DNA from 3 places in the Kitasatospora sp. NPDC058048 genome. Region 2 is predicted to be linked to each of the others. Evidence: predicted binding sites of a transcription regulator. Region 2 holds the regulator's gene; each other region holds the start of a gene.
The links. Region 2 encodes HrcA, which represses chaperone genes, less so after heat shock. Its sites were predicted from a motif close to TTNGCACTCNGNNNNNCNGAGTGCNAA; they were not measured.

Region 1 (5,954 bases), on a different contig from region 2:
CCGGGTCGGTGAACACCGCGTCGTAGCCGCTGACGTCCACCTCGGCGACGTCCGCGCAGCGCACCTCGACCAGCTCGGACAGGCCCAGGGCGGCGGCGTTGGCCGCGGTGGCGGCGCAGGCCGCCGGGTCCTTGTCGACGGCCAGCACCTCGATGCCCGCCCGGGCCAGCGCCAGCACGTCCCCGCCGATGCCGCAGCACAGGTCCGCCAGCCGTCGGACGCCCAGCGCGGCGAACCGCTGCGCCCGCCACTCGGCCACGCTGCGCCGGGTGGACTGCTCGACCCCGTTGGGCGTGAAGTACATCAGGTCGGCGTCCGCCCCGAACTTCGCCCGCGCCCGCTGCCGCAGCCGCGCCTGCCCGAAGGCCGCCGAGACCAGCTCTGCCGGATGCTCCCGGCGCAGGCGGGTCGCCAGCGCCAGCTCCTCCTCGGGGGTGAACTCGCGCAACTCGGCGAGCAGGGCCTGGCCCTCGGGCGTCAGCAGCGGCTGGAGGTTCTCGGTGTCCACGGGGGCCATTCTCGCCGCTCGGCCGGTCGGTCACCGCAGCGCGGCGGTCACCGGCCGATGACGGGGATGCCGGAGGCGAGCCAGCCCACGAGCACGCCCAGCGGTGCCGCGGCCACCGCGGCGTACGGCGTGATCCGGTAGCCGAGGCGCCGGGTGCCCCGGTGGGTCAGGGTCAGCAGCACGAGCAGGACCACGACGCCGAAGACGTCCAGGGCCACCGTCCCGGGGCCGTACAGGGCGAGCAGCTTCAGCACGTTGAGCACGAGCGATCCGAGGAACACCGCGACGGCGGTCACCGCGAGCACCACCGCGGCGAGCACCAGGTCCGCCGCCCAGTGGATCCGCGGCGGCTCGGACGGGGCGGCCGGCCGGCTCACCGGAACACCCCCGGGACGAGCGGCGGCGCGGGCGGGGCGTCCTTCGCGCCGGAGGGTCCGACGCGTACCGGGGTGTCGGTCATGGCAGGAGTCTGCCCGAGGGAGCGCCGTCCGTACATGGGTACGGGAATCCGGACGCCCAGGGCGCGTCGTTGGCACTCTGGTTGACTGAGTGCTAACACGGCCCTATGGTCGTCCTTGGCACTCTCCACCGGGAGAGTGCTAATGCGACGACGTGTGTCTGACCCCCGCGACGGCAGGCCCGCAGGATCGCCCTACCCGTTAGAAAACCCCGTAATCTCCGAAGGGGAGCTCGGACGTGACCACCAGCAGCAAGGTTGCCATCAAGCCGCTCGAGGACCGCATTGTGGTCCAGCCGCTCGACGCCGAGACCACCACGGCCTCCGGCCTGGTTATCCCGGACACCGCCAAGGAGAAGCCCCAGGAGGGCGTCGTCCTGGCTGTCGGCCCGGGCCGCTTCGAGGACGGCCAGCGTCTGCCGCTCGACGTCGCCGTGGGTGACATCGTCCTGTACTCGAAGTACGGCGGCACCGAGGTGAAGTACCAGGGCGAGGAGTACCTGGTGCTCTCCGCCCGCGACGTCCTCGCGATCATCGAGAAGTAAGACGTTCCGACCCGCCCCGGATCCGTGTCCCAAGTGACAGGGGCCCGGGGCGTGGTTGTTGGTTCACGTAGTTCGGCGGCCGGTGGGCCGGCCGCAGCCCCGAGGGAATAGGGAACATGGCGAAGATCCTGCAGTTCGACGAGGACGCCCGCCGCTCGCTGGAGCGCGGTGTCAACAAGCTGGCCGACACCGTCAAGGTGACCATCGGCCCCAAGGGCCGCAACGTCGTCATCGACAAGAAGTTCGGCGCCCCGACCATCACCAACGACGGTGTCACCATCGCCCGCGAGGTCGAGCTGGACGACCCGTACGAGAACCTTGGCGCGCAGCTCGTCAAGGAGGTTGCCACCAAGACCAACGACGTCGCGGGTGACGGCACCACCACCGCCACCGTGCTGGCCCAGGCCCTGGTCAACGAGGGCCTGCGCAACGTCGCCGCCGGTGCCGGCCCGGCCGCCCTGAAGAAGGGCATCGACAAGGCCGTCGCCGCCGTCTCCGAGCACCTGCTCTCGGTCGCCCGCGAGATCGAGGGCAAGGACGACGTCGCCGCCGTCGCGTCCCTCTCCGCCCAGGACACCCAGGTCGGCGAGCTGATCGCCGAGGCGATCGACAAGGTCGGCAAGGACGGTGTCATCACCGTCGAGGAGTCGAACACCTTCGGCGTGGAGCTGGACTTCACCGAGGGCATGCAGTTCGACAAGGGCTACCTGTCGCCGTACTTCGTCACCGACGCGGAGCGGCAGGAGGCGGTCCTGGAGGACCCGTACATCCTGATCAACCAGGGCAAGATCTCCTCCATCCAGGAGCTGCTGCCGCTGCTGGAGAAGATCCTCCAGGGCGGTGCCTCCAAGCCGCTGCTGATCATCGCCGAGGACGTCGACGGCGAGGCGCTGTCGACCCTGGTCGTCAACAAGATCCGCGGCACCTTCAACGCCGTCGCCGTCAAGGCCCCGGGCTTCGGCGACCGCCGCAAGGCGATCCTCGGCGACCTGGCCGTCCTGACCGGTGGCCAGGTCATCTCCGAGGAGGTCGGCCTCAAGCTCGACCAGGTCGGCCTGGACGTGCTGGGCACCGCCCGCCGCGTGACCATCACCAAGGACGAGACCACCGTCGTCGACGGCGCCGGTGACACCGAGGCCGTGGCCGGCCGCGTCGCCCAGATCAAGGGCGAGATCGCCGCGACCGACTCCGACTGGGACCGCGAGAAGCTGCAGGAGCGCCTGGCCAAGCTGGCCGGCGGCGTCTGCGTCATCAAGGTCGGCGCCGCCACCGAGGTGGAGCTGAAGGAGCGCAAGCACCGCCTGGAGGACGCCATCTCGGCGACCCGTGCCGCGGTCGAGGAGGGCATCGTCGCCGGCGGTGGCGCCTCCCTGGTCCACGCCGCCAAGGTGCTGGACGGTGGCCTGGGCCTGTCGGGCGACGAGGCCACCGGTGTCGCCGTGGTCCGCAAGGCGCTGCACGAGCCGCTGCGCTGGATCGCCCAGAACGCCGGGCTCGAGGGCTACGTCATCACCCACAAGGTTGCCGAGCTGGAGGCCGGTCACGGCTACAACGCGGCCACCGGTGAGTACGGCGACCTGCTGAAGGCCGGCGTCATCGACCCGGTCAAGGTCACCCGCTCCGCCCTGGAGAACGCCGCCTCGATCGCCTCCCTGCTTCTCACCACCGAGACCCTCGTGGTGGAGAAGAAGGAGGAGGAGGCCGACAACGGTCACGGCCACGGCGGCCACGGCCACTCGCACTGAGGCTCCGACGCCTGACCGGAGGCCCGGTCCGCGCCCCGCGAGGGGTGGCGGGCCGGGCCTCCGGCGTTCACCTTCACCGTTCAGCTATCAGTAGAATTTTGCAGAATGCAAAGATTGCCTTATAACTAAGGCATGATCGAGGCCCGCCATCTGCGCGTCCTGCGTGCCGTCGCCCGCACCGGCTCCTTCTCCGCCGCCGCCCGCGAGCTGGGGTGTACGCAGCCCGCCATCAGCCAGCAGATGAAGGCGCTGGAGAAGTCGGTGGACACCCCGCTGGTGGTCCGCTCGGGCCGCGGGATGCAGCTCAGCGAGGCCGGCCGGGTCCTGCTCAAGCATGCCACCGGAATCCTCGCCGGGCTCTCGGCCGCCGAGGAGGAGGTGGCCGCGATCGCCGGGCTGCGGGCCGGGCGGGTGCGGCTGGTCTCCTTCCCGACCGCGAGTTCCACCCTGGTGCCGCCCGCGGTCGCCCGCCTGCGGGACGGCCATCCGGGGGTGCGCGTGTCGCTGGTCGAGGCGGAGCCGCCGGAGTCGCTGGCGATGCTGCGCGGCGGCGAGTGCGAGATCGCGCTGGCCTTCCGCTACCCGCAGTCCGACGGCGCCGTCGCGCTCCCGGCGCCGGCCCACGGCACGCCGCGCGAGGCGCGCGCCGAGGCCAATCTGGAGGCGCAGCAGCTGACCGCGGGGTCCGACTGGTCCGATCTGGTGGTCACCCCGCTGCTGGACGACCCGCTGGTGGGCCTGCTGCCCGCCGCCCACGGGCTGGCGGGGCGGGGCGGGGCGGTGGGGCTGGCCGAGCTGGCGGGGGAGCAGTGGATCGCGGGCTGCCCGCAGTGCCGGGGGCACCTGGTGGAGCTGTGCGCCGGGGCGGGCTTCGAGCCGCGGATCGACTTCGCGACGGACGACTATCCGGCGGTGGTCGGCCTGGTGGCGGCCGGGCTGGGAGTGGCGGTGCTGCCCCGGCTGGCGCTCCGGTCGGTGCGTCCTGACGGCGTGTCGACGGTGCCGGTGCACACGGCCTCCGGGGCGCCCGCGGTGCGCCAGGTGGTCGCGCTGACCCTGCCGGACCTGGCGGAGGTGCCGGCCGTGGCGCTGATGCTGGAGCGGCTGGCGGGGGCGGCCGCCGATCGCTGACGGTGGGTGACGGGGCCGCGGGGGTCCGGTACGTACGGTGAGCCAGAAGGCTGAAGCGCCGCGAAGGAACGTTTCTTCACGGCGCTCACGGAGTCGGGTCTAGCGCTGGGCGACCGCCGGCGGGGCCAGCGGGACCTCGATCAGTCGGTGCCGCGAGCGCCCCAGCATCTCCTCGCGCTCGTCCTCGGTCATCCCGCCCCAGACGCCGTACGGCTCACGGACCGCCAGTGCGTGCGCCGCGCACTCGGCGATCACCGGGCAGCGCATGCAGACCTCCTTGGCGCTGGCCTCGCGCGAACTGCGCGCGGCCCCGCGCTCGCCCTCGGGGTGGAAGAAGAGCGAGCTGTCCACGCCACGGCAGGCTGCGGAGAGCTGCCAGTCCCAGAGGTCCGCGTTGGGACCGGGGAGGCGGGAGAAATCTGCCATGGCTCATTCCCTTCAGAGGCTGTCGGCCGTCGGCCGGGCGTTCGGCGGGGCTGCTGCCGAGCGGTGCGGCGGGGCTTCGATGCACTGGTGTGGACACCTGGAAATATGACTTAAGGCAACTCCATGGACAAGTCACCCACACACTGGCACAACAGTCAATGACCATACGAAAGCTATAAAAACGGGCATAGCGGGCAAGGGCTCCGCCGGGCGCGGGCGTGGCAATCGGGTGGCCGACGGGCGCGCGACGTGCCGAATCGGTGTGCGGGTCGTACGCCCACCGCGCGCGAGCTGCGCAAAAGTGCGGCGTGTGCACCGCGATGCGGCTGATCGGTAATGGGTTGGCCACGTACAGTGGTGGAGATGGCCCCGAAGGCCGTAACTCATTCGAGTGACGGTCGTTGGAAGTGCGGAGGCGGTTAGCGGGCGCCGGACGTCGGGAACGATCGCGGGCAGGTTGGGGCGATCAGGACGGAGTCTGTCGCCGATCGGCCGTGTCGGAGAGGTTCGTACCAGCCAGGAGGCTCAACGTGACGCGGATCAGCTGCGGAGGACGACGGTCATGACTTCCGTTCTCGTTTGCGACGATTCCCCGCTCGCCCGCGAGGCGCTTCGCCGCGCGGTCGCGACCGTACCCGGTGTGGACCGGGTCACCACCGCGACGAACGGGGAGGAGGTCCTCCGCCGCTGGGTGGCCGACCGCTCCGATCTCGTTCTGATGGACGTCCGGATGCCCGGCCTCGGCGGGGTCGAGACGGTCCGGCGGCTGCTGTCCGCCGACCCCGGCGCGCGGATCATCATGCTCACCGTCGCCGAGGACCTCGACGGCGTCGCGCTCGCGGTGGCCGCCGGCGCCCGCGGGTACCTGCACAAGGACGCCTCGCGTGCCGAGCTGCGGGCCACCGTCACCCAGGCCCTCGCCGACCCGACCTGGCGGCTCGCCCCGCGCCGGCTGCGCAGCCCCGACATGGGCGCGGCACCGACGCTGACGGCGCGTGAGATCCAGGTGCTGGAGGGCATGAGCCACGGCCGCAGCAACGCCGAGATCGGCCGTGAACTGTTCCTCTCCGAGGACACCGTCAAGACCCACGCCCGACGGCTGTTCAAGAAGCTCGGGGCCTCCGACCGGGCGCACGCGGTGG
Region 2 (5,954 bases):
ACGATCCGGTCGGCGATGCCGTCCAGGTCCACCCTGGTCACCGGCGCGGCGTCGGCCGCCGCCTCCTCGCCGTCCGCCTTCCGGGCCTTCGGCTCGTCCTCCTCCCCGCCGAGCGGGCGCCCGGCCCGCTGCGGCCCGAACGGGGAGGGTGTGTCGGCGGCCAGCGTGACCAGGTAGGGGCGGCAGCCGTTCGGGAAGGACAGGTCGAAGACGTGCGCGTCGTAGACCGGGTCGAAGTTGCGCACCGACAGGAAGGCCAGGTAGCGCCCGTCCGCGGTGAAGGAGGGCGAGGTGTCCACGAAGCGCGGCTGGGTGACCTCGCCGACCGTCCGGGTGGCCAGGTTGGCCAGCACGATCTGGCGCAGCGAGTGGGGGCCCATCCCGCGCACCGGGCGCGACCAGGCCAGCCAGGCCGAGTCCGGGCTGAAGGCCGGCCCGCCGGCCTCGCCGTCGGCGCTGCGGTCCAGCTCGTGCACGGCGCCGTCGGCCAGCGAGACCAGCAGCACCCGGCCGTCGTGCACGCCGAGCGCGGCCTGCTTGCCGTCCGGGGAGACCACCAGCGAGTTGACCCGGCCGAGCTGCCCGGCGGCCAGCCGGCGGCGCTCGGCGCCGTGCAGGTCGGGGGCGAACTCCAGGGCGTCCTCGCCCTCGGCGTCGGACACCCACAGCACGCCCTGGGCGCCGTCCTCGCCCGGCACCACCCGGACCAGCCGCCCGCGCACGCCCGGGGTCTCGTCCAGCACCCGGGCCGGGCCCTCGCGGTGGGTCAGCCAGTGCACGCTGCCGCGCACCACCACGGCGCTGCCCCGGCCGGTGCGGTCGGGGGCGACGGAGTCCAGCCAGTGCGCGGCGGGCACCGGGCGGGGGCGGCGCCCGGCCCGCGGACCGGCGAGGCGGACGTCCAGCCGGCGCGGCTCGGCGCCGTCCAGGTCGTCCAGCAGCCAGAGGTCGCCGGCCCGGTGGAGGACCACCCGGGTGCCGTCGGTGGTGGCGCCGCGGGCGTAGAAGCCGTCCGGGTCGGCGGTGTGGCGGCGCAGGTCGGTGCCGTCCGGGCCGCTGGACCACAGCTCGCCGACGCCCTCGTGGTCGGACAGGAAGGCGATCCGGCCGCCCCGCCCGCCCGGCCCGGCCACCCACAGCGGGGAGTCCAGCTGCCCGTCCAGCTCCGCGTGGACGCGGACGAACTCGTCCCGGCCCAGCCACAGCTTGCCGGCCCGCCCGCCCCGGTACCGCTTCCACCAGGCCGGGTCTCGACCGTTGACGCTGCTCAGCAGCACCCGGTCCCCGCCCGGCTCGAAGGCGAGCCCGCCGACCGGCCCGTACGGCAGCCGCTGCGGCTCGCCGCCGTCCAGCGGCACGGCGTGCGCCCAGGTGCGGCGGAAACTGGCCTCGCCCGCGGCGGTGGCGGCGATCGGGCGGCCGTCGGCGGTCCAGCCGAGCACCCGGGTCTGGTGGCTGCCCCAGTGGGTGAGCCGACGCGACGGGCCGCCGTCCACCGGCACCACGTGCACCTCGGGCGCGCCGTCCCGGGTGGAGGTGAAGGCGAGGTGCCGCCCGTCCGGGGAGAACCTCGGGTGGTGGACCGGCAGGTGGTCCGCCGTCAGCCGCCAGGCCCGGCCGCCGTCCAGCGGGGCGAGCCAGAGGTCGTCCTCGGCGACGAAGGCGACCAGGTCGCCGTGCAGGTGGGGATGGCGCAGGTAGGCGCCCGCCGAGCTGTTCGAGGAGGTGCTCAGGGAGTCCGTCACCCGGCCAGCCTAAGCAGGTGCGCGTACGATCCGCGCCGTTTTTCCCAGACTTCCGGCGCCGCCCGCGGAGGGCTGTTACGCCCTCCCGGGAACCGCCCCGCAGGCCGCCCCGACCGCCTGCACGGCTGCCGTCGCAGCGGCCGTCACAGCGGCCGTCACGACCAGCGGCCGGTGCGCCCGAGCAGCAGCGCGCCGGCGGCCACCCCGGCGGTCGAGGTGCGCAGCACCGAGGAGCCCAGCCGGTACGGCTTGGCGCCCGCCTCGGCGAAGGCGGCCAGCTCCTCCGGGGAGACCCCGCCCTCGGGGCCGACCACCAGCACGATGTCCCCGCCCTCCGGCAGCCCGGCGTGCGCCAGCGGCTCGGCGCCCTCCTCGTGCAGCACGGCGGCGAACGCGGCCCGCGCCAGCACCGGCGCCAGCTGCCGGGTGGTCATCGGCTCGCGGACCTCGGGGAAGCGCAGCCGGCGGGACTGCTTGCCCGCCTCCCGGGCGGTGGCCCGCCACTTGGCGAGCGCCTTGGCGCCGCGCTCGCCCTTCCACTGGGTGATGCAGCGCGAGGCGGACCACGGGATCACCACGTCCACGCCGACCTCGGTCATCGTCTCCACGGCCAGCTCGCCGCGGTCGCCCTTGGGCAGCGCCTGGACGACCACGATCCGCGGCGCGGGCTCCGGCTCCCGGCGCACGGCGGCGACCGTCACGTCGATCGCGTCCTTGCCGAGCACCTCGGCGACCGTGCCGTCCACCCCGAGTCCCAGCCCGTCGGCCAGGGTGACCGCCTCGCCCGGCTCCAGCCGCTTCACCGCGGCCGCGTGCCGCCCCTCCGGGCCGTCCAGGCGCACCACGGCCCCGGGCACGGCGGCGGCGATCCGCTCGGTCTCGACGACGAAGACGGGCGCGGTCATGACGGGGGTACCTCCAGGAGTGGGACGGGAACACGGAAGGGGTGCCGGGATCCCCCGGCACCCCTCCGCGGACGACTACCGGCCGTTGAAGGCGTCCTTCAGGCGGGAGAACAGGCCCTGCTGGCCCGGCGCGAACTGGCCGGACGGCTGCTCCTCGCCGCGCAGCACCGCGAGGCGGCGCAGCAGCTCCTCCTGCTCGGCGTCGAGCTTGGTGGGCGTCTTCACCTCGACGTGCACTATCAGGTCGCCCCGGCCGCCGCCGCGCAGGTGGGTGATGCCCCGGCCGTGCAGCGGGATCGACTGGCCGGACTGGGTGCCGGGCCGGATGTCGACGTCCTCCAGGCCGTCCAGGGTCTGCAGCGGCACCCGGGTGCCGAGCGAGGCCGCCGTCATCGGGATGGTGACGGTGCAGTGCAGGTCGTCCCCGCGCCGCTGGAAGATGGCGTGGGTGGTCTCGGCGATCTCGACGTACAGGTCGCCGGCCGGGCCGCCGCCGGGGCCGACCTCGCCCTCGCCGGCCAGCTGGATCCGGGTGCCGTTGTCGACGCCGGCCGGGATCTTGACGGTCAGGGTGCGGCGGGCGCGCACGCGGCCGTCGCCGGCGCACTCCGGGCACGGGGTCGGCACGACGGTGCCGAAGCCCTGGCACTGCGGGCAGGGGCGGGAGGTCATGACCTGGCCCAGGAAGGACCGGGTGACCTGGGAGACCTCGCCCTTGCCGCGGCACATGTCACAGGTCTGCGCCGAGGTGCCGGGGGCCGCGCCCTCGCCACTGCAGGTGGTGCAGGTGACGGCGGTGTCGACCTGGAGTTCCTTGGTGGTGCCGAACGCGGCCTCCTCCAGGGTGATCTCCAGCCGGATCATGGCGTCCTGGCCGCGGCGGGTGCGCGAGCGCGGGCCGCGCTGGCCTGCCGCGGCGCCGAAGAAGGCGTCCATGATGTCGGAGAAGCCGAAGCCCGCCGCGCCGGCGCCGAAGCCGCCGGCACCGCCGCCGCCCGGGGACAGCGGGTCCCCGCCGAGGTCGTAGACCTGACGCTTCTGCGGGTCGGAGAGCACCTCGTAGGCGGCGTTGATCTCCTTGAACCGCTCCTGCGTCTTCGGGTCCGGGTTGACGTCCGGGTGCAGTTCGCGTGCCAGGCGCCGGAACGCCTTCTTGATCTCGTCCTGCCCCGCATCCCGTCGGACGCCGAGTACCGCGTAGTAGTCCGTGGCCACCAAATGCTCCGCTTGTTCCGCCTGTAGTAGTGCTGCGACTGGACGCCACCGTCAAAAATTTTAACGGTGGCCCTTGCTAGGACTCGGCCAGGATCTGGCCCACGTACCGTGCCACCGCTCGCACCGCCCCCATTGTGCCGGGGTAGTCCATCCGGGTCGGACCGATCACACCCAGTTTCGCCACGCTCTCGTCGCCCGAACCGTAGCCGACCGAAACGATCGACGTGGAATTCAGCCCTTCATAGGCGTTCTCCCGCCCGATCCGGACCGTCATCGCGGCGTCCGCGGTCTCACCCAGGAGGCGGAGCAGGATGACCTGCTCCTCCAGGGCCTCCAGCACCGGCTGGATGGTGAGCGGGAAGTCGTGCCCGAAGCGGGTCAGGTTGGCCGTGCCGGCCAGCATGATCCGCTCCTCGTTCTGCTCGGCGAGCGTCTCGAACAGGGTCGCCAGGACCGTGCTGACCGTCGGCCGGTCGGCCTGCTCGAACAGCGCCGGCAGCTCCTCCAGCAGCCCCGGGACCTCCGGGAGGCGCCGGCCGGCGGCTCTCGCGTTGATCCGGGCCCGAAGGTCCGCCAGCACCGTCTCGCCGACCGAGCCCGGGCAGTCGACCATCCGCTGCTCGACCCGGCCGGTGTTGGTGATCAGTACCAGCATCACCTTGGCCGGGGCCAGCGCCACCAGCTCGATGTGCCGGACGGTGGAGCGCGTCAGCGAGGGGTACTGCACCACCGCGACCTGCCGGGTCAGCTGGGCGAGCAGCCGCACGGTGCGGGCGACCACGTCGTCCAGGTCGACCGCGCCGTCCAGGAAGTGCCGGATGGCCCGGCGCTCGGGGGCGCTCATCGGCTTGATCTCGGCGAGCTTGTCGACGAAGAGGCGGTACCCCTTGTCGGTCGGGATGCGGCCGGCGCTGGTGTGCGGCTGGTGGATGTAGCCCTCCTCCTCCAGCGCCGCCATGTCGTTGCGGACGGTCGCCGGCGAGACCCCGAGGTTGTGCCGTTCCACCAGGGCCTTGGAGCCGACCGGCTCCTCGGTGCCCACGTAGTCCTGCACGATCGCGCGGAGTACGGCGAGCTTGCGTTCGTCCAGCTGGCGGACCTCACCGGCCATGGGGCACGCACCTCCGTCTTCGCACGTTGTCCGACTGTGTCCCTCGCTGCTGCGGGCCGCTCCGGGAGGCCCCCGGTCTTGGCACTCTGAACGTACGAGTGCCAGAACCGTACCTGCCAGTGTAAGGCCCGGGTCCTACGGCAGGAACGGCCCGAGGGACGTGATCCTCCCCGCAGTTCCGGACACGGCCCGCGGGGCCCCGGCGGTTCGATCCTCCCGGCACCGGGGTGGTGCCGGGAGGCCGTCCGGGTGGCAGCATCGAAAGCGACGGCGAACGGAGGAGCAAGCGATGTCGAGCTCGGGCCAGCACACCCGTTTCGCGCCCGACCGCGGCCTGACCGGCCGCATGGTCGCGACGATGTTCGTGATCGGGTTGCTGTACGTCGGTTTCACCGGCCTGCTGATCGCGCTGCTGCGCGGCGCCTGGCCACTGATCGTCCTGATCTCCGGCGGGCTGTTCGTGGCCCAGTTCTGGTTCAGCGACAAGATCACCGAACGGGCGATGGGCGCCCGCCAGGTGTCCCCGGAACAGTTCCCCCAACTCCACGGCACCGTCGACCGGCTCTGCGCCCTGGCCGACATGCCCAAACCGCGGGTGGCGGTCGCCGACAACGACATGCCGAACGCCTTCGCCACCGGCCGCAACCCGCAGAACGCGGTGATCTGCGTGACCACCGGGCTGCTGCGCCGGCTGGAACCGGAGGAGCTGGAGGGAGTCCTCGCGCACGAGCTGTCGCACGTCGCCCACCGGGACGTCGCGGTGATGACGATCGCCGGGTTCCTCGGCGTCCTCGCCGGGGCGATGACCCGGATCGCCGTGTACGGCGGGTTCATGGGCGGCGGGCGCAACAACAACGACCAGAACGCCGCCATCCTGGCGCTGATCATCCCGCTGGTGTCGATCGTCGTCTACGCGATCAGCTTCCTGCTCACCCGGCTGCTCTCCCGCTACCGCGAACTGGCCGCCGACCGGGCCGC
Region 3 (5,954 bases), on a different contig from region 2:
TCGACCGCGGCCCACCACAGCCCGAGCCCGCAGCACCCGCCCGCCGCACCCCACACCCAGCGCTTCATACCGCCACGGTACGCACGGGTCTACGCGAGCTTCCCCACGGGTGCCACCACCGCGCCCTGCTTGCCGCACACCCAGTGCGGGTCCGGCCCCAGCTCGGGCTCCACGCCCAGGGCGTGCGGGTCCCCGTCGGCCGCGCAGTCGGCGCACAGCGGCCAGCGCCCGTACGCCTCCAGCAGCGCGTCCTGGACGTCCTGGGCGACCAGCCCGAGCACGTACTCGGTGCCGTCCGGCCACTGCTCCAGCCACCAGCGGCGGTGCGTCACGGCCTGCTCCACCAGCGAGACGACGGCGGCGTCCGCCACGTCCCGCGCGGTGAGGTCGGCCAGGATCAGTGCCCGCGCGTTGTGCAGGGCGGTCTCGATGTCGTCAGCAGCCATCCGTCCATTCTCCGTCGACACGTCCGGAACGCCGAAACGCCCGGAGCGCCCGGAGCGCCCGGAGCGCCGACACGTCCGAACGCCGAAACGCCGTGTGGGCGGCCCCCCGAAGGGAACCGCCCACACGGACGAGGTCCAACCAATCCGATCGAAAGCGATCAGGATCAGAAGTCCATGTCACCGCCCGGCATGCCGCCGCCGGCGGCCGCGGCGGCCTTCTCCGGCTTGTCGGCGATGACGGCCTCGGTGGTGAGGAACAGCGCCGCGATGGAGGCGGCGTTCTGCAGCGCGGAGCGGGTGACCTTGGCCGGGTCGATGATGCCCTCGGCGATCAGGTCGACGTAGGTGTTGGTGGCCGCGTTCAGGCCGTGACCGGCGGGGAGGTTGCGCACCTTCTCCACCACGACGCCACCCTCCAGGCCGGCGTTGGTCGCGATCTGCTTGATCGGGGCCTCCAGCGCGACCTTGACGATGTTGGCACCGGTGGCCTCGTCGCCGTCCAGCTCCAGCTTGTCGAAGGCGACACCGGCCTGCAGCAGAGCGACGCCACCACCGGCGACGATGCCCTCCTCGACGGCGGCCTTGGCGTTGCGGACGGCGTCCTCGATGCGGTGCTTGCGCTCCTTGAGCTCCACCTCGGTGGCCGCGCCGGCCTTGATGACGGCCACGCCGCCGGCCAGCTTGGCGAGGCGCTCCTGGAGCTTCTCGCGGTCGTAGTCCGAGTCGCTGTTCTCGATCTCGGCACGGATCTGGTTGACGCGGCCCGCGACCTGCTCGCTGTCGCCGCCACCGTCGACGATGGTGGTCTCGTCCTTGGTGATGACCACCTTGCGGGCGGTGCCCAGCAGGTCGATGCCGGCGTTCTCCAGCTTGAGGCCGACCTCCTCGGAGATGACGGTGCCACCGGTGAGGATGGCGATGTCGCCGAGCATGGCCTTGCGGCGGTCACCGAAGCCCGGGGCCTTGACGGCGACGGACTTGAAGGTGCCACGGATCTTGTTCACGACCAGGGTCGACAGGGCCTCGCCCTCGACGTCCTCGGCGATGATGACCAGCGGCTTGCCGCTCTGCATGACCTTCTCCAGCAGCGGGAGCAGGTCCTTGACCGAGCCGATCTTGGAGTTGGCGATGAGGATGTACGGGTCCTCGAACGTCGCCTCCATGCGCTCCAGGTCGGTGGCGAAGTAGGCGGAGATGTAGCCCTTGTCGAAGCGCATGCCCTCGGTGAGCTCGAGCTCCAGACCGAAGGTGTTGCTCTCCTCGACGGTGATGACGCCTTCCTTGCCGACCTTGTCCATGGCCTCGGCGATGAGCTCGCCGATCTGGGTGTCGGCGGCCGAGATGGAGGCGGTGGAGGCGATCTGCTCCTTGGTCTCCACGTCCTTGGCCTGGGCCAGCAGCTGGTCCGAGACGGCGGCGACGGCCTTCTCGATGCCGCGCTTCAGGGCCATCGGGTTGGCGCCGGCGGCGACGTTGCGCAGACCCTCGCGAACCAGGGCCTGGGCGAGCACGGTGGCGGTGGTGGTGCCGTCACCCGCGACGTCGTCCGTCTTCTTGGCGACCTCCTTGACGAGCTCCGCACCGATCTTCTCGTACGGGTCCTCGAGCTCGATCTCCTTGGCGATGGAGACACCGTCGTTGGTGATCGTGGGGGCGCCCCACTTCTTCTCCAGCACGACGTTGCGGCCCTTGGGGCCGAGCGTGACCTTCACCGCGTCGGCGAGCTGGTTCATGCCACGCTCAAGGCCGCGGCGAGCTTCCTCATCAAAGGCGATGATCTTGGCCATCAGAAGTGGTCCTCCGGGACACGGTCGACTGCTCGGACCAAGGGGTGCCCGCGACGGACGGCCCTGGTGCGCGGAGGTCCATTCCCTCCGCTCCCGGGGGCCTCACCGACCCGGTCCGCTGTCACTCTCACACTGTGAGTGCTAACGCCAATGATTAGCACTCCGGGTGGGCGAGTGCAAGCCCAATCGACAATCCGCGAGCCGCCGCCGGGGCCGCCCGGGAACGCCGACGGGCCCGTGCGACACGAGTCGCACGGGCCCGTCGAGAAGCGAGAGGTCACCAGCCGCAGGGCCGCGCCGAGCTCCTGGGGTCGGAAGGGGTCAGACCGCGGCGCGGACCATGTCCGCCTGCGGGCCCTTCTGTCCCTGAGAGATCTCGAACTCGACCCGCTGGCCCTCCTCGAGGGTGCGGTAGCCGTCCATCTGGATCGCGCTGTAGTGGACGAAGACGTCCGCACCACCGTCGACCGCGATGAAGCCGTAGCCCTTCTCCGCGTTGAACCACTTGACGGTGCCCTGAGCCATTCCGAACTCCCCTAGTGCTGTGCTGGCCCTTCACGCGCCCGCAGGTCGCGGGCCCGGGTTGGTTGAAGGCCGGCCCGGGGAACCCCCCCTGGGCGCAGCCGTGCACGCCGCAACCCTCCGTGCAGGACGCCAGGCGGCTTCCGGCGAGCGGGTGATTGCGTCGACCGCCGCTGAATGTATCCGGATCGACGCCCTCTGCAACAGGGCCAGCCACCGGTAATTCCGCCTCGATGTCAAGGGACAGGACGGGCCGAATCGGAATAATCTCGGCATTTCACGCCGGACATAGCGGACGAATTACTCAAATGTCCGCGGGAATTCTGACATCCGCCTGACATGTTTCACGGGCCGGTCCCGCCGGCCGGACGCCCCCGGGCCGAGCACTGCGGGGGCCGAAAGGGAAACCCTGTTCCCAACCGAGCCACACTCTACTCCGACTCGACCGGGAAATATTCCGGCCGGAATGCCAGCGGTCGCCCGCGCATACGGGAAACGGAATTCCGTACGCGCGGGCGACCGCGGGTTGGTCGCGAAGGTTCAGCAGCCGCCGGCCACCGCCGGGATGATCGAGATGCCGGCGCCGTCCTTGATCTCCGTCGCCAGGCCCTCGGCGAAACGCACGTCGTCGTCGTTCACGTAGACGTTCACGAAGCGGCGCAGCTTGCCGGTGTCGTCCAGGATGCGGGCCGAGATGCCCGGGTGGTTCTTCTCCAGGTCGGCGACGACCTCGGCCAGGGTGACCCCCTCGGCGGTCACCACGGCGGCACCGTCGGTGTAGGTGCGGAGGATGGTGGGAATGCGGACGTTGGCGCTCATGACTCTCCTAGCGGGGGCGGGGCCGATCGAGTGATTCAGGCGGACGCGAGGCCGGCGGCGCGGAACGAGTCCAGCGTCGGGCGGATGACGGCGGTCATCCCGGAGTCGGAGACGGCGTCCAGGGTCTTCAGGCCGTCGCCGGTGTTGATCGCGACGGTCTCCTTGGCCGGATCCAGCTGCCCGGTCTCGACCAGCTTCTTCAGCACGCCGACGGTCACCCCGCCCGCGGTCTCGGCGAAGATGCCCTCGGTCCGTGCCAGCAGCCGGATCGCCGCCACGACCTCGGCGTCCGTGACGTCCTCCACCGCGCCACCGGTGCGGCGGGCGATGTCCAGCACGTACGGGCCGTCGGCCGGGTTGCCGATCGCCAGCGACTTGGCGATGGTGTCCGGCTTGACCGGCTTGATCACGTCCCGGCCGGCCTTGAACGCGGCCGACACCGGCGAGCAGCCCTCGGCCTGGGCGCCGAAGATCCGGTACGGCCGGTCCTCGACCAGGCCGAGCCTGATCAGCTCCTGGAGGCCCTTGTCGATCTTCGTCAGCTGCGAGCCCGAGGCGATCGGGATCACGATCTGCTCCGGCAGCCGCCAGCCGAGCTGCTCGCAGATCTCGTACGCCAGCGTCTTGGAACCCTCGCCGTAGTACGGCCGCAGGTTCACGTTGACGAAGCCCCAGCCCTCGCCGGCCGAATCGCCGATCAGCTCCGAGCAGAAGCGGTTCACGTCGTCGTAGTTGCCCTCGATGCCGACCAGCTCGCCGCCGTACACCCCGGCCATGACGACCTTGCCCTGCTCCAGGTCGTGCGGGATGAACACGCAGGACCGGAACCCGGCCCGGGCCGCCGCCGCCCCCACCGCGCCGGCCAGGTTGCCGGTGGAGGAGCAGGACAGCGTGGTGTACCCGAACGCCCGGGCCGCCTCGATCGCGCAGGCGACCACCCGGTCCTTGAACGAGTGCGTCGGGTTCCCGGAGTCGTCCTTGACGTGCAGCTGGGCGGTGAAACCGAGCTCCCGGCCCAGGTTGTCCGCCTTCACCAGCGGGGTCCACCCCGGGTTCAGATTGGGCTTCGACGCCACGTCGGCCGGAACCGGCAGCAGCGGCGCGTACCGCCAGATGGACGCCGGACCGGCCTCGATCCGCTTGCGCAGCTCCTCGGCGCCCTCGCTGCCGAACTCGTAGGCGATCTCCAGCGGGCCGAAGCACTCCAGGCAGGCGAAGCTGGGGCCGAGCGGGAAGCGGGTGCCGCACTCGCGACAGGACAGCGCGGCGGCGGGGCCGAGGTCGACGGGTGGGGGTCCCCCCGGCCGAAGGCTGGGGGAGGGTGCGGCGGTGTCGATAGCCATGATGGCGAGGCCTCTCTCCTCATCTTCCCCGTGGCACGGTCGCGCCACAGGCCGGAATTGGCACCTGTCCCGCCGGGGCCTGTCGACAGACAGCCGCGCGGGAAGGTTGCCGGGACGTCAACGGGCCGTTCCCTCAGTCCCTCTGGATGAGCTTGTGAAATTGTGGTGGTGCTCAACGGCGACCCCGGCGTGCAAAGGTCCGACCGCTGTACGAAGACTGTATCCGAAGGCGTCAATCCTGAACGGGTGCGTCCGCCACGCGAGATGACCCGTCCCACCGACCCCGCCGAGGAGACCTCCGTGCCCGCCGAACCGATTCCCGAGCTCCTCCCGCAGGCGGCGTCCTGGCTGCGCCGCCGCTCCTGGAGCGCGGCCGACCGGCCGGTCCGCACCCTCCTCGCCGCCAAGGAACGCACCGGCCGCACCGTCAGCGTGGTCCTCCCCGCCCTGGACGAGGAGGCCACCGTCGGCGACATCGTCCGCACCATCCGCCGCGAGCTGATGGAACGCCTCCCGCTCGTCGACGAACTCGTCGTCGTCGACTCGGGCTCCACCGACGCCACCGCCGCCGTCGCCGCCGAGGCCGGCGCCCGGGTCGAGCACCGCGACGCCGTCCTGCCCCGGCTGCCCGCCGTCCCCGGCAAGGGCGAGGTGCTCTGGCGCTCGCTGCTGGTCACCCGCGGCGACATCGTCTGCTTCGTCGACGCCGACCTGCGCGAATTCGACCCGGCCCTCGTCTCCGGCATCCTCGGCCCGCTGCTGACCGACGAGTCCATCCAGCTGGTCAAGGCCATGTACGACCGCCCGCTGGAATCCGAGGGCGCCGTCCTGCCCGCCGGCGGCGGCCGGGTCACCGAACTCGTCGCCCGGCCCCTGCTCAACCTCCACTGGCCGGAACTCGCCGGTTTCGTCCAGCCCCTCGGCGGCGAGTACGCGGCCCGCCGATCACTGCTCGAACGGCTGCCCTTCCCCACCGGCTACGGCGTCGAACTCGGCCTGCTGGTCGACGCCCTGGAACTGGCCGGCCTGGACGCCCT

Region 1: a site for HrcA is predicted at 1,038-1,064, ahead of groES (co-chaperone GroES). Genes of this name have one in related genera too.
Region 3: a site for HrcA is predicted at 2,388-2,414, ahead of groL (chaperonin GroEL). Genes of this name have one in related genera too.

The regions. Positions count from the first base shown of each region.
Region 1 covers NZ_JBHVRT010000004.1:290,570-296,523, forward strand. Annotated here, with positions in the region: gene ACFVVA_RS06795 (methyltransferase domain-containing protein) at 1-517, opposite strand, end outside; gene ACFVVA_RS06800 (hypothetical protein) at 556-885, opposite strand; gene groES (co-chaperone GroES) at 1,205-1,510, shown strand; gene groL (chaperonin GroEL) at 1,627-3,255, shown strand; gene ACFVVA_RS06815 (LysR family transcriptional regulator) at 3,388-4,386, shown strand; gene ACFVVA_RS06820 (WhiB family transcriptional regulator) at 4,486-4,812, opposite strand; gene ACFVVA_RS06825 (response regulator transcription factor) at 5,375-5,954, shown strand, end outside.
Region 2 covers NZ_JBHVRT010000032.1:30,145-36,098, reverse strand. Annotated here, with positions in the region: gene ACFVVA_RS29060 (PDZ domain-containing protein) at 1-1,745, opposite strand, end outside; gene ACFVVA_RS29055 (16S rRNA (uracil(1498)-N(3))-methyltransferase) at 1,901-2,650, opposite strand; gene dnaJ (molecular chaperone DnaJ) at 2,726-3,865, opposite strand; gene hrcA (heat-inducible transcriptional repressor HrcA) at 3,942-4,976, opposite strand; gene htpX (zinc metalloprotease HtpX) at 5,266-5,954, shown strand, end outside.
Region 3 covers NZ_JBHVRT010000019.1:148,632-154,585, forward strand. Annotated here, with positions in the region: gene ACFVVA_RS21490 (hypothetical protein) at 1-68, opposite strand, end outside; gene ACFVVA_RS21495 (hypothetical protein) at 90-446, opposite strand; gene groL (chaperonin GroEL) at 611-2,233, opposite strand; gene ACFVVA_RS21505 (cold-shock protein) at 2,555-2,758, opposite strand; gene ACFVVA_RS21510 (MoaD/ThiS family protein) at 3,296-3,574, opposite strand; gene thrC (threonine synthase) at 3,610-4,917, opposite strand; SAM riboswitch class I at 4,934-5,070, opposite strand; gene ACFVVA_RS21520 (glucosyl-3-phosphoglycerate synthase) at 5,182-5,954, shown strand, end outside.